Thiorhodovibrio winogradskyi: one gene and its partner. Each later gene encodes a partner of the first gene's protein in a complex. Links are inferred from orthologs where the notes say so. Each region holds a gene or a part of one and is shown on either strand. Other genes may lie near its edges. The genes, in order: mnmE and mnmG.

What was found.
Region 2: the proteins of mnmE (region 1) and mnmG are in contact, whole or in part, in a solved structure (PDB 9HIP), measured with the Escherichia coli proteins. The link is inferred for Thiorhodovibrio winogradskyi from one-to-one orthologs.

What each region holds. Positions count from the first base shown.
Region 1 is NZ_CP121472.1:5,472,051-5,478,295, forward strand. What follows is about bases 1,240-4,235. They hold mnmE (tRNA uridine-5-carboxymethylaminomethyl(34) synthesis GTPase MnmE), read right to left. Parts: upstream 3,439-4,235; coding sequence 2,041-3,438; downstream 1,240-2,040. Other genes in these bases: Thiowin_RS25080 (hypothetical protein), read left to right, coding at 1,240-1,288; mobA (molybdenum cofactor guanylyltransferase MobA), read left to right, coding at 1,349-1,993; yidC (membrane protein insertase YidC), read right to left, coding at 3,520-4,235. Also shown: more of Thiowin_RS25080, read left to right, coding at 1-1,239; more of yidC, read right to left, coding at 4,236-5,211; membrane protein insertion efficiency factor YidD, read right to left, coding at 5,204-5,428; rnpA (ribonuclease P protein component), read right to left, coding at 5,440-5,841; rpmH (50S ribosomal protein L34), read right to left, coding at 5,888-6,025. UniProt on the Escherichia coli protein: Exhibits a very high intrinsic GTPase hydrolysis rate. Involved in the addition of a carboxymethylaminomethyl (cmnm) group at the wobble position (U34) of certain tRNAs, forming tRNA-cmnm(5)s(2)U34.
Region 2 is NZ_CP121472.1:4,186,165-4,194,664, forward strand. The notes cover bases 472-3,377. They hold mnmG (tRNA uridine-5-carboxymethylaminomethyl(34) synthesis enzyme MnmG), read left to right. Parts: upstream 472-880; coding sequence 881-2,875; downstream 2,876-3,377. Other genes in these bases: rsmG (16S rRNA (guanine(527)-N(7))-methyltransferase RsmG), read left to right, coding at 2,875-3,377. In the rest of the region: Thiowin_RS19105 (helix-turn-helix domain-containing protein), read right to left, coding at 1-101; more of rsmG, read left to right, coding at 3,378-3,546; Thiowin_RS19120 (ParA family protein), read left to right, coding at 3,560-4,348; Thiowin_RS19125 (ParB/RepB/Spo0J family partition protein), read left to right, coding at 4,366-5,301; Thiowin_RS19130 (EAL domain-containing protein), read right to left, coding at 5,380-8,500. UniProt on the Escherichia coli protein: NAD-binding protein involved in the addition of a carboxymethylaminomethyl (cmnm) group at the wobble position (U34) of certain tRNAs, forming tRNA-cmnm(5)s(2)U34.

The DNA of each region.
Region 1 (6,245 bases):
CAAGGGAACTCCCTATGTTGGTTTTGAAATCATTGTTAATTCCGCCAAAGCTGGCCCTGAAGCCACGGAAAAGTTCAAGCAAGCCATATCACGTCAAAACTCACTTAAAGTAGCCAACCACCACTGTCCACCGGATGTCCGTCATGTTCTGAACATCCGCCACCTGTACGCCTTAACCAAAGCGCCTTATTTTGACCCGCCACGCACCACCTCGGCAAAACTGCAACTCGACAAGCAGGCACGGATGTCGGAGCTGGATTTATGGGTGCGGAAATTTCATAATTCCGACGAGTGTGCGGGAGTCGGAATTGGACTGCTCGGCCGACGCGAGCGCCTCGCACGCGCCTGGGATGACTTTATTTCACGCGAGAGCAAGGCGGGAGACGCGCAACAACTCGCGCGAGCCAAACATCTCGACTACAGCATGCGCACAGCCATATACGAAGGACATCTCGACCGTGGCTGTAGCGCCTATGGCGCCTGTGAGAGAAACGTCGTGGTCCTGTCTATTCGCAATCGCGCGCTTGGGCAGTGCCTCAAAGGGCGAGGTTGTCGCTTCCCCGGTGACTTCCAGGGCGCGGCCTCGGAGCCTTCGCAATACAACATCTGGGATGCTTATTTGACTCAGATTTCCGGGCTCACCGCTTGCTATTTACGCTCTGACCTGGCGACGCACGAAGACTACCGCCGAATCCAACTAATGCATCAGCAAAGCGTCGGCGATGCCGAGCGCATTCTTTTCGGTAGCGATCAAGATCTGTCGCAAGTCTTTCCTGATAACACCCTATCCGACCTAAAGGAAATGCGCCATTATTACCATCCGCCTGCGATGCAGAAATGTTTTCCGCAAAAGGACCGCATTGAATATATGAGCGGAGCAGTCGCCGAGAACAATGGTCAATTTGCGCTCATTGCGAATACCCGGATCGAAGTAGGACAAGCTGTCAGTAAGGGCTACCTATTCAAAGAATTCCGCTTTGATCACACGCCCGAGGGTGACAAGTTACGGGTTATCGACAACTATCCCGGTTTCATCGTCGATGCCCGAAAAGTCAGTCTGAAATCCGGTCACCGCTGCACGCCTTATGGGGTTTCACCCACCTGCCAATTTACCAAGATCAATCGCTATCGGACAATTCCGAGTTGGTTAAGTGCTGGCAAGCCTCTCGCGATAACCTGCCGTATTAAAGAACGCGGGGAAACTTGCAAAGAAGCAGCGGTTTCGAAAACGACTCGCGTAGGCGGAAACTGTGACACTGAGATGATGCCTGTGACGCACGTCCCCTAGAGGTAATTCTCCCACCACAGAATACAAAGATTTCTCTGCATCTAAGACTCTGGTTCGCCATTGATAAAGCGTTCTGACATTACGGGCCTAATTCTTGCCGGAGGCCGTGGTCAACGTATCCATGGTCGCGACAAGGGCTTAATGGACTACCAGGGCCAGCCTTTGGTGCACTGGGTTATTGAACGCCTTAAGCCTCAGGTTGGCACAGTGCTGATCAGTGCAAATCGATGTGTCCCAGAGTATCACCGATTTGGTTGGCCCCTGTTGTTCGATGACATCCCAGATCACGCAGGCCCTCTTGCCGGGCTATCCCGTGGCCTTGAATGCTCGAGAACTCCCTGGATCCTAATGGTACCCTGTGATGGTCCATATGTGCCCTTTAATTTAGCTATAAGACTGGCCAATACCATTGAGACAGAAAAGGTACCTGCAGCAGTCGCCTCCGATGGCCATCAAACTCACTTTACCTACGCGATGCTGTCGCGATCTCTGTTAGAAGATCTACAGGCCTATTTAGCATCAGGCGAGCGCCGGCTTGGAGCCTGGCTAAACCGTCATAGCACTGCAGTCGCTGATTTTTCTGACAACAGGCTTGCTTTTATCAATCTCAACACGACTGAGGATTTTAAACAGGCTAATAGCATCAATCAGAGCAAGCCAGGTGCGCCCATGTGTTTTCCAAGTAGTAAAGAATTGTTACTTTGAACAACCGCGGTTTTACCCAATATCCCAAGCTTGCGTCTGCTCCGCAACTATTTGCCAATACAGAAACTAGAAAAAATCTCTCCCAACAAATCGTCCGAACTAACATCACCGGTAATTCGACTTAAGGCCATTTGCGCTTCACGTAAATCCTCGGCAAGAATTTCAGCTGGCTCCCCGACAGAGAGGCTCTTCTTCGCGGCCACCAAATAGTTTCGTGTCTGTTCTAAACAAACAAGATGACGACGTCGAGCCATGAAGGCACCCTCGACCATCATCTCGTACCCCGAACATTTTTTAATGTGCTCTTTCAGTTGTCCGAGCCCAAGTCCAGTCTTTGCCGAGATCGAAAGCTCGTGCATTAGAGCTCCAGAATGTCTAACCTCTTGAACATTTGGCTGTTCAGCGAGCAAATCAATTTTATTTCGTACTAATGTGATTGCTGTGGTAGCGAGAATCCTTTGCAAATCAACTGCCTCTGGTCGACCAAGCATTCCGTCATAGACCCAAAGCACCAAATCAGCTATCTGAGTTTCTTCTAGGGCACGTCGTATTCCTTCTTGCTCAATAAAATCGCAGCTGTTTCTGATGCCTGCGGTATCGATCACATGAAGCGGCATCCCATCCAGTTGAATATCCGCACGAACTAAATCACGGGTCGTACCAGCTATAGGTGTTACGATCGCTGACTGCTGACCGGAGATTTGATTCAACAGGCTTGACTTCCCAGAGTTTGGTGGACCCACAATGACAACCGTCATTCCGTCACGAACGCGTTCACCTTGGGAAGCGACGTGAGATAACTGATCAATTCTTTGAATAATCGACACAATGCCCTTGTCGACTGCCTCAATATCTGTTGGCTCAAGGTCTTCATCGGAAAAGTCAAGCCCAGCCTCAATTAAAACTCGTTGACGGGTTAACAATGCCTGTAAGTCAGAAACCGAAGACGCAAACGCACCCTGCAAGGTTCGTCTCGCTAACTTCGCCTGCATTTGATTGTTACTTGCAATCAAATCAGCGACAGCTTCTGCCTGAGTTAAATCAAGTTTGCCGTTATGAAATGCACGCTCAGTAAACTCTCCGGGACAGGCAAGCCGCGCTCCTAAACTGATTACCCGTTTGAGGAGCAAATCAAGTACGACCGGGCTACCGTGGGCCTGAAGTTCTAGAACGTCTTCGCCGGTGTACGAGGCGGGTGACGGGAAAAAAAGGCCAATTCCTTGATCGATTGTCTCCCCGCTATCATCCAGAAAATTCCCAAGGATCGCCTGGCGTGGTGGCAATGAACGCTGAAGAATTGATTTACCTATCAACTTTACTATTGACCCAGAAATTCGGATCACACCTATACCACCACGACCTGGAGCGGTTGCGACCGCTGCAATGGTGTCAAACTGGGCTTTTGTCGCCGATTGCATCACAGGAAACGCTTTATCACGAAACACATCAGTGCCAACCTTGTTAGGTTTTCCCTAACTAGCCACTAATATATTCATCTGAGCTCCCTCAAACTGCTCACACCGGGTCTAGCTCGCCTTCCGATGCTCCTGCTTCTCAATACTGCGGGTGATATACCACTGCTGAGCAATTGAAAGAAGGTTGTTGACCGTCCAATAAAGCACTAAACCGGAGGGGAAAAAGGCAAAGAAAACCGTAAAAACAACAGGTAAAGATAGCATGATCTTTTCCTGCATCGGATCCGGTGGTGGCGGGTTAAGTTTCTGCTGCACAAACATGGACACACCCATGATAAGTGGCAGAATGTAGTAAGGATCCGGCGAAGTCAGATTGTCGAGCCAAAAGATAAAGGGTGCATGACGTAATTCCACACTCTCCAGTAACACCCAATAAAGCGCAATGAAGACAGGAATCTGGATCAGGATTGGCAAACAACCGCCAAGCGGATTGATCTTTTCCTTTTTATAAAGCTCCATCATCGCCTGGTTTAGACGTTCCTTGTCATCGCCATAGCGATCTTTCAAAGCCTTCATGCGTGGAGTCAGTTTGCGCATGTGAGCCATAGATTTATAACTTGTTTCAGAGAGCTTGTAAAAAGCTGCTTTAATTAGGATTGTCAACAATATAATGGACCAACCCCAGTTGCCGACCAGTTTATAGATCCATGACAACAGCCAATGAATGGGCTCAGCCAGGATTGTCAACCAACCATAATCGACAGCGAGTTGTAGACCAGGGGCAACACGTGAGAGTTGATCAGGCAATTTCGGCCCAACAAAGAGTTTGTCCTGAAAGATATAACGATCACCTGGCGCGACAGCAATTGCACTTGAATACTGTCCAATAATATAGCGTGGTTCAGGACTGTCCTTTGCGATAACTTTTGTATAGAAGGTCTGAGGCATGTCTGCCGGGGGAATCCAAGCGCCTAGAAAATAATGTTGGATCATAGCTATCCAGCCACCAGTGATCTTGGTGTCAAGCGGATGTTTGACCATCTCCTTGAAATCTTCTTTTTTGTATTTAATTTCCGGACCGTAATAAACCCCGCCAGTATAAGTTGCTACAAATTTTGTTTTATGTGGATCATTTAATTCAGTGCGTTGAAGCTGTTGATAACCTCGAAGATTCAACACTGTATCAGTGGGATTGTAAATTTCCTGCGAAACCTCGATTAAATATTCGCCACGGGTGAAACTATAAGTTTTTACCACTTCTATTCCGCTGTCTCCCCGCCAACGCAAGGTTACAATCAACTCATCTTGCCCTGTCTCTAGTTGGTAATGTTTAGCTTCAGGAGTAAAATGAGTTTCGTGCGTTGGGAACTCTGATTGCGGTTGACCTAGAAGACCCGATTGAACAATGAACATATTTGGCGCTTCAGCCTTCAGAAGCTGAAATTTAACTTCTGGCTTTTCAGCGGTCACCGAGTAATTGAGTAACCAAAGATTTTCTATCGTTCCACCTTGGGGCGATATTTCTGCCTTTAGTACGTCGGTTTCCACCCGAACTGGCTCCAATTGAGATATAGGTGAATCCTTAGACCATGGATCACCTTGTTCAGGCGTCGGAGCAACTGCTGGTGCATCATCGGGTAAGCTAGGCTTCTCACCCGTTTCTTCGGCAGTCTCAAATTGATTCATAGCGTTAAACTGCTCAGGAGATGGTGTCAATGCACCATAATCATCAACCCAAGCGGAATAGATCATGAATAGGATCCCGGCGAATGCTAGAATCAATATTAATCGGATATTATCCATTGGATCCTTGAGTTTTTTTACTAGGAACTGGATCGAAGCCGCTGGAACCCCAAGGCTGGCACCTGAGAATTCGACGAATAGCGAGGCCGAGCCCAAGGATCGGGCCATGCAACTCAAGTGAGGTGCGTGCGTACTCCGAACAACTTGGGTGGAAGCGGCAGTGTGGGCCGAGCATTGGGCTTAAACACAGTTGATAAGCGCGAATCAATCCACGCATTGTAGTGACAATTAGTGTTGATGGCTGTCGGACCAGAGTTTTTGCCAATGACGGTGCAAAGAATCGAATAGGATCGGATTGTCTTTCTGAGTCGCCGATCGTGTGGTCATCACGATGAAATCGATGCTTCGGTTTCTCCATCTGATATTAATCAGCCGAAATGACTCGCGAACAATACGCTTAATCCGATTTCTATCAACGGCTCGGGGAGCGGCTTTTTTTGAGATTGCAAGTCCTAGCCGATGTTGTTGTTCTTCTTGAGAATCAACGTCGTCCCGAACAGCTGCAAGAACTGTGAAACAAGAGTCTGCAGAGCGCCTGCCAGTAGCAAATACGCGTTGCAACTCTTCGGATTTAAGCAAACGTTGGTGCCTGGTAAAACATTTGGTCCCAGTTTGTGACCCAGTGTGCATTACCCTGTCATGGAAAGCGCTGACAAACCGATAAACAAGTGGAAGGTTAACGTGGAATCAAATGCAGCCGGCCTTTGGCACGTCGCGACTGCAAAACCTTGCGGCCATTTCTGGTTGCTCTGCGCGCTCGAAAACCATGTGTGCGAGCTCGCTTGAGGCGACTAGGTTTAAAGGTCTGTTTCATGATAGAAAACTCCGGGCTTGAATAACATAAGGATGTTCAGGCGACTCCTGACTAATCTAACTGTCAAACTCCTACCTGACTGGTTTCTATATCAAGGAGTTGCACTAACAACAAGAGAAATCACCTGCCTCGGAGATGGAAAAGGTCAGGGATACAACTTGTGTCAAGATCAAAAGTGCCCAAAAAGACTTCCAATCATAGCAAGATCAAGGGCCACAGT
Region 2 (8,500 bases), 1.3 Mb from region 1 along the record:
TTGCCTGTTCGCTCCGCCAGCTGCGCCAGGCTTAGACCCTGCGCCTGCCGGGCCTCTCTGAGCCGTTGTCCAATCGCGTTATTCAACTCTTTCGTATTCATGATAAATCGCTATCTGAAAGCAAAAATCCATATTTGGAGGCGAAATCCAAGACCGAAGCGCAGGCTACAACGCCAGCGCGAGGCGAGCATCAATGGCGCGGCGCACGCCCGATATTGGATTCGCAACATACGCGAGTACTATGCCTGCCAGCGCTATCAGTGGCAAGGCAATCTGAACCTATTATGAACGCCATCGGGGAACTTGGCATGGCAGGGTCAAGAGTTTCTGGGGTGTTGCGCGCCCTCGGGAAAAAGTTGTCTGACTGGCCGATTTCTCTGTCAAAGTTGCTCTAGCGAAATCTGCTTGTTGGTCCAAACTATTCCCCAAAGAAGCCCCCCAAAAAACCCAATAACCCCATCCGTTATAGCCGCAGTGAGCCGTTGCGCAGAGTGATCTGCCTCAGGCCAACAGCCGCTCAAGGTCAAATGCTTTCAGCGTCTCTAACGCCCCGTCGATGACCTTCTCTCGCCCCGCGAACACCGATCATCTGCCAGAACTTGATGCCAAAACTTGATGCCAAAACTTGATGCCAAAACTTGATATAGGAGTAGACCGGCTTGAAGATCGACTGAAACAGGGGCGAGGACCGCTGCACCGTTCGGACTGACCACGGACCAGAAAACAGATGTGTCTTGGCCCGGAAATACCCTGCAATGCCTTTGTTTCTAGGAGGTGTTATGGATCATTTCGGCTCCTCAGGCGCGCTGCCTCACATTCGGCTAGACTGCAGCGATTCGCCCGTGATGGCACAAACCTGGCATGCAGGAACAGAACATCCATGCAGGCAACACTAGACTATGAAGTCATCGTCATCGGTGGCGGCCACGCCGGCACCGAGGCCGCACTGGCCTCGGCTCGTCTTGGCGCACACACTCTGCTGCTGACGCACAATATCGAAACACTGGGACAGATGAGCTGCAACCCGGCCATCGGCGGCATCGGCAAGGGGCATCTGGTCAAAGAGATCGACGCCTTGGGTGGACTGATGGCGCGCGCGGCCGATGTTGCCGGGATTCAGTTTCGGATTCTCAACAGCCGCAAGGGCCCGGCGGTGCGCGCCACCCGCGCCCAGGCTGATCGCATGCTCTACAAAGCCGTCGTGCGCCGCGCGCTGGAGCACCAGCCGGGGCTGGATCTGTTTCAGCAGGCGGCGGACGATCTTCTTCTCGATGGTGATGGGGCCGGCGCGCGCGTCACCGGCGTGCGCACCCAGATGGGCTTGGAGTTTCACGCCCGCACTGTGGTACTCACCGCCGGCACCTTTCTCGGGGGACGCATTCACATCGGGCTAAGCAACTACCGGGGCGGGCGCGCCGGGGATCCGCCCGCACTCGCTCTGGCCGAGCGCCTGCGCGCTTTACCACTGCGGGTGGAGCGGCTCAAGACCGGCACCCCACCGCGCATCGCCGCGCGCAGCATTGACTTCAGCCAGCTTGCCGAGCAACCCGGTGACATCCCTGTACCGGTGTTTTCCTATCTTGGCACGGCGGCGGACCATCCGCGCCAGCTCAGTTGCCACATTGCCCGCACTACAGAGCGCACGCATGAGATCATTCGCGCAGGCATCTCCCGCTCGCCTCTGTTCAGCGGCGTGATCGAAGGCATAGGACCACGCTATTGCCCGTCGATCGAGGATAAAATTTTTCGTTTTGCCGATAAGGCCTCGCATCAGATTTTTGTCGAGCCAGAGGGACTCGACACCGATGAGATCTACCCTAACGGCATTTCCACCAGCCTGCCCTACGATGTGCAGGAAGCGCTGGTGCGCTCCATTCCGGGTTTCGAGCGCGCGCACATCACCCGCCCCGGCTATGCCATTGAGTACGACTTTTTCGACCCGCGCGACCTGCTGCCCTCGCTTGAGACCAAGCCCATTCGCGGGCTGTTCTTCGCCGGGCAGATCAATGGCACCACGGGTTACGAGGAAGCCGCCGCCCAGGGCCTGCTGGCCGGACTGAACGCCGCGCGCCAGGCGCGCGGGCTCGAACCCTGGTACCCGCGTCGCGATCAGGCCTATTTGGGTGTGATGATCGATGACTTGATCACCCGCGGCACCACCGAGCCCTATCGCATGTTCACCAGCCGCGCCGAGTATCGGCTGCAGCTGCGCGAGGACAATGCCGATCTGCGCCTGACCGAGATCGGCCGCGAACTGGGGCTGGTGGACGAGGCGCGCTGGAAAGCCTTCGCCACCAAGCGCGAGGCCATCGCCCGCGAACAGCAGCGTCTGCACGAGACCTGGGTGCGACCCGGCAGCGCGGCGGCCGAGGCGCTGGCGGAGTATCTCGGCGAGCCGCCGAAACGCGAGCTGCGCGCGCTTGAGTTGCTCGCCCGGCCCCAAATCGACCATGCCCGCCTGATGGCGATTCCCGGCATTGGTCCTGATATTAGCCCAGGCGCGGTGGACCCAGCGGTCAGCGAGCAGCTCGAGATCCAAGCCAAGTATGCAGGCTATCTGGAGCGCCAGCGCGCCGAGGTCGAGCGCCAGTTGGCCCAAGAACATTCGCCACTACCGCTCGATTTCGACTTCGACCGGGTGCGCGGACTCTCCGCCGAGGTGCTGGAAAAATTCAAGCAAACACGCCCAACCACCCTGGGCCAGGCGGCGCGTATTCCGGGTGTGACGCCAGCGGCCGTATCTTTATTGCTGATTCACTTAAAGCGTATCCAGTCGATCAGTCAAGCCGCTGACCAGGCGAGCAACCCAAGGGATCAATCAGGGCACCAACAACTAGCCGACCCTGCCCCGCCCAGCGCGTACCAGAGTGCCTGATGCTTGCCTCCCTGCGCCAACCGTTGAGCGATCGCCTGCATCAGGGCTGCGCGCGTCTTGGCGCTCCCGTCGCCAACCTCAGCGAAGCCCAACGCAACGCCCTGCTGGACTACGTTGATCTGCTCGCGCACTGGAACAGCCGCTTCAACCTCACCGCCGTGCGCGATCCGCTGGACATGATTGGCCACCACCTGCTCGACAGCCTGGCCGCCGTCGATGCCTTTGTTGCCTCACCGGTGCTCGATCTGGGCACGGGCGCCGGCCTGCCCGGCATTCCGCTGGCCATCGCGCGCCCGGAGCTGCAATTTGTCCTGCTCGACAGCATCGGCAAAAAAACCCGTTTTGTGCGACAGGCCGCCGCCAGTCTGGAGCTTGCCAACGTCACAGTGATACAAGCGCGCTTTGAGTCATATCAGCCGGCGGAAAAATTCGCTACCATAACGGCTCGTGCGCTCGCGCCGCTTGCAGCCCTGTGGAGCGGCAGCGCCCATTTGCGCCAGCCGGGCGCGGCACTGCTTGCCTACAAAGGCCGCCGGCCGGATGATGAAATCGCCACGCTCAGGCCCCCGGCGGGTGCCACCGGTGAGGGCCCAAGCGTCACGCGGGTAAGCGTCACCCGACTTGAGGTTCCCTTCGTGCCTGGCGAGCGCCATTTGATCCGCATCGACTGAAGCCCTTGAACCTATGGCCAGAATCATCGCGATCGCTAACCAAAAAGGCGGCGTGGGTAAAACCACCACGGCCGTGAATCTGGCCGCCTCGCTGGCGTCGCTCAAAAGCCGCGTGCTGCTGATCGACATGGACCCGCAAGGCAATGCCACCATGGGCTGTGGAGTGGATAAAAACAGCCTGGAACTCACCGGCTGCGATCTGCTGCTGAGTGACGCCGACTTCAACGCCTGTCGCGTCCGGGTGGAAGAACCGGCGCCCGGCTTCGACCTCCTGCCATCGAATGGCGACATGACCGCGGCTGAAGTCGGCCTGATGAACACTGAAGAGCGCGAACGCAGCCTGGCCGCGGTGATTAGCACTGTGGCTGGTGACTACGACCAGATTCTGATTGATTGCCCGCCCTCGCTGAACATGCTCACTCTGAACGCCCTGGTAGCCGCCCATGGCGTGCTAATTCCGATACAATGCGAGTATTATGCCCTGGAGGGGCTATCAGCCCTGCTCGACACCATTCGCCAGATTCAGGACAGCCGCAATCCCGGCCTGGCCATCGAGGGCATTTTGCGCACCATGCATGATCCGCGCAACAACCTGGCCAATCAGGTCTCCACCCAGTTGATTGAGCATTTCAGCGCGCAGGTCTACACCACCATCATCCCGCGCAACGTGCGTCTGGCCGAGGCCCCCAGCCATGGCCTGCCGGTGCTGCTGTACGATTCCAGTTCGCGCGGTTCCATTGCTTACCAAGCCCTGGCCGGCGAGATGCTTGGCCGCGCCCAGCGTGCGCCGGCCGCGGCCTGAGCATAGAACAACCAAGAATGAGCACAAAAAGAAAAGGTCTTGGCCGCGGCTTGGACGCCTTGCTTGGCGGCAGCGCCGCGAGCGACAGCCAAAGCAACAACCAAAGCAACAACCAAAGCAACACTGGCGCCTCCGACCCGACGCACGACTCCCCAACCACCGCGCGCGCGGATGAAGTCATCACTGAACTCGGCGTCGAGCGTATCCGCCGTGGCCGCTATCAACCGCGACGCGAGTTCAATTCTGACAGCCTGAGCGAGCTAGCCGACTCCATTGCCTCACAGGGTGTGTTACAGCCCATAGTGGTGCGCAGCCTCGAGGACGGCGATTATGAGATCATCGCCGGTGAGCGCCGATGGCGCGCGGCGCAACAAGCCGGGCTGGCCAAGATTCCGGTGGTGGTGCGTGAGGTTGACGAGAAAACCGCCCTGGCCATCGCCCTGATTGAAAACATCCAGCGCGATGACCTCCACCCGCTTGAGGAAGCCAGCGCCCTTCACCGCCTGGCCGAGGAATTCAACCTCACACACCAGCAGGTAGCCGAGGCCGTGGGCAAATCCCGCACCACCATTACTAACCTGCTGCGTCTGCTTGAGCTGGAAGCCGATACCAAGACCTATCTGGATCAGCGCCAACTGGAAATGGGCCACGCCCGCGCCCTGCTCGGCCTGAAAGGCCGCAACCAGAGCGACGCCGCGCGCGAGGTGGTCAATCGCGGTCTATCCGTGCGCGAAACCGAAAAACTGGTCCGCCGCTGGCAAAACGAGGAAAACGACGACGCCCAGAAAGAAAAACCCCAGCTAGACCCCAACATCCGCAGTTTGCAAGACGACCTCGCCAACCGCCTTGGCGCCCGCGTTGCAATCAAACACGGTGGCAGCGGCGCTGGCAAGCTAGTCATCGCCTACAATAACCTCGACGAACTCGACGGCATTCTGGCGCATATCCAGTAAGCGAGGTATCGCCACCCCCAGGTTAGCGACAACGCGGCACAACCACAGCCAAGAGCCCCTGACGCGGCCAACACCTAATCAATTGGTACGACTCAGCGCCTCGAACAAGGCGTAGCAAAAACGCGCGTCCTGACTGGCCTCCAGCAGCGAGAGGGTACGCTTCTGCCAGTCCATGAAATCAATGTCCGCGGCAAGGGCGAAGTCCATGTTCCAAAACCCCATCGACCAGTCGTTGAACAGCCGGCGGTGTGCATAGCCGCGAATGATCACGCTGGGTTTCTGGTGGCGCGGATCGCTGGCAATGCGCTCCATCAGCGTATCGACGATGTCACGCTGCCCCTCGAGCAGTTGCATGAAGTAACCCGCCTGGTAGATTAAAAACCCGGTCACACCAATCTCGCGATTGTTGCGGCGCGAAACCTCAAGCAAGGCATTCAGCTGCGCCTCGCTCATCTCATCACGCGCGCGGCTGACATAGACCACATAGTAAAGCTTCGCCTCGGCCGCCTCCGCGCCGCGCTCATGGGTCAGCGCCTCGCACAGCGCCTGCTCCGGCATCGGCCGGTAGAGATGAAACCCCTGCACCCACTGGCATCGCAGAGCTTGCAATTCAAAGAGTTGGGCGTCGTTTTCTACCCCTTCGGCGATCAACCCTTTGTTCAGCGCCTTTCCCATCTTAATGATGGCGCTCACAATCAGGCGCGCATCGGCATGTTTGTCAATGCCATCGATGAACTCGCGGTCGATTTTGATCATGGACACCGGCAACCGCAGCAGTTGCAGCAGGGACGAATAGCCAGTGCCAAAATCATCGACAGCCACCCGCAGACCAAGATCGGCCAGCGCGCGCAGGACGCGCAGATTCTTCTCCACATCCGCGAACAGCGAGGTCTCGGTCAGCTCCAGCACCAGGCCGTTCGGATCGGCCCCGGTCTGCTCGATGATGGCCGCAAAGTCGCGCACGATACGCTCATCATTTAATTGCACCGTCGAGAGATTGACCGACAGATAAGGCGACTGACCGTCATTACGCTGGTGCAGTCGGGCCTGGGTCGCGCAGGCCTGCTCGAACACCCAGCGCCCAATGGGCAAAATGGCGCCGGATTGCTCGGCGATGGGAATGAAAACCGCCGGCGAGACGGGGCCATCCGGCGACTGCCAGCGCAGCAGCGCCTCGGCCCCCTGAATGCGACCGCTCTGGGTGGCCAGGATGGGCTGAAACACCAAGTGCAGTTCCTCGCGCTCAATAGCCTGGCGGAGCCCGTTGACGATATCCAGCCGCTTGCGCGCCTGCGCGGTCAGGTCGGTGGAGAAGCGGCGCCAGGAATCGCGTCCCTGCTCCTTGCTCACGTACATGGCGGCATCGGCATCGCGCAGCATCTGCTCAACCGTGCTCGACCCGCCCTGGCCCAGGGTCAGCCCGATACTCGCGGTGCAGACCAACTCGCGCCCTTCCAGGGCAATGGGCAGGCGCAAGGCGTCATTGATGCGCTCGGCCAGATGCTCAATGCTTTCGATGCGCTCGACCTGCTCGCACAGCACCACGAATTCGTCACCGCCCAGCCGCCCGACCGTGTCACCCGCGCGGACATGTTCGAGCAGAATATTGGCAACTCTGATCAGCAGGCGATCACCGGCATCATGGCCATAGGTATCGTTGATCAGCTTGAAATGATCGAGGTCGATGAACAGCAGCGCGATGCACTGCCGGCTACGCTCCGAGCGCTCCAGCGCATGCTCTAGCCGCTCGCGAATCAGCGCCCGATTGGGCAGCCGGGTGAGCGGATCATGGGTCGCGCGCCAGGTCAGTTCCTGCTCGGCTTGGCGTTTGACGGTAATGTCGCGCAAGGTCGCGACCAAAACCGTTCGTTCGGCATCGCGGAACTTGCTGATGGCCGCCTCGGCGGGAAAGGGCGTCCCGTCCTTGCGGTAACCTGATATTTCGCCTTGATGCCCCATGGGCATTTCCAGGGCGGCGCTTTGCTCGAACTCGCGCAGCGCCGCCGCATGATGTTGGCGCTGATGGGGCGGCAGCAGCAGATGGACGCTCAGGCCGATGAACTCCTCGGGCTGATAGCCGAACATGCGGCAAGCGCCCAGGTTGGCCTGCAGGATGACACCCTCGACATCGGTCGCGATCACGGCGACATCGGCAAGATCAAGAATGCGCCGAAACAGGCCGTCGATGGTGCCGGTGCTGCCGGCGGCTGGTAATTCTTGCAGTTTGAGCGGTGCTTGCGTTTCGCTGTGCAGCCCTCTGCGCGGCTCCACTCGATAGCGCGCCGGAATCTCCGGGGCGATGCGCCCGAAGCGTTCGATGATCTCGAAAGTGCCATTGAGTCGGCAGCGAGCAAGATAGCTGTTGACCTCGGCATGATGGCTGTGTGGGTCCATGCGCACCAGACCCTGACAGGACTCCACCGCGCCCTGCTCCAGAGCCGCCACCACGGCCTCTGGTTCGGTGGTACCCGCCTGCTCGACGGCCTGGGCATAGGCGCGCACGCAGCAATAGGTTCCCTCGCCAAAATTGGTCAGCACGCCACGACCGCCGGGCCACAGATCATCGACCTGCGAATGAGCGCGCAATCGTTGCAGATAGCGCTGATTGACTTTGGTATTGACCTCCATGAAATAGGTGTTACTCGAGTAGAGGCCAACACGCACTTGTGGCTCGAGGAAACGCACCATGGCTTCATCATAATGCCCCATCACCACCGCCATCTTGCGCTTCAGCCCGCGCTTGGCGAAGCGATTGAGCAACTCAATCTGATCCCTGCCGGCGAAATAGGGCACGAACACATCCGCGCCGGAGCAGGCCACATCCTCGAGCAGGGCTTCCAGCGGCTCCGCCGGTGAACCAAGCGGCAAATAGACCTCGCCAACCACTTCCCCGCCCAACGCGCGCAGGGAACGCTTGGCCGCGTCGATTGAACCGCGCGGCCACTCATAGTTGTTGCCGGCAAAAAACATCTTGGAGCCGAAACGCTCGGCCATGTAGGGGATCATGCGCGCGATCTGCTGATTGGGTAGCGCGGCATAGTGGAAGAAATAGCGGTTGGAAATGCTGCCTTCGTAGAAGGAAAAATTCAGATAGGGCAACCGCCTCGGGGCGGCCACCCGATCTGCCACCGCGATGCGTGAGTTACTGAGCAGGTTGCCAATGATGACCTCGCAGCAATGGGTGTCGATCAGGCGCTCG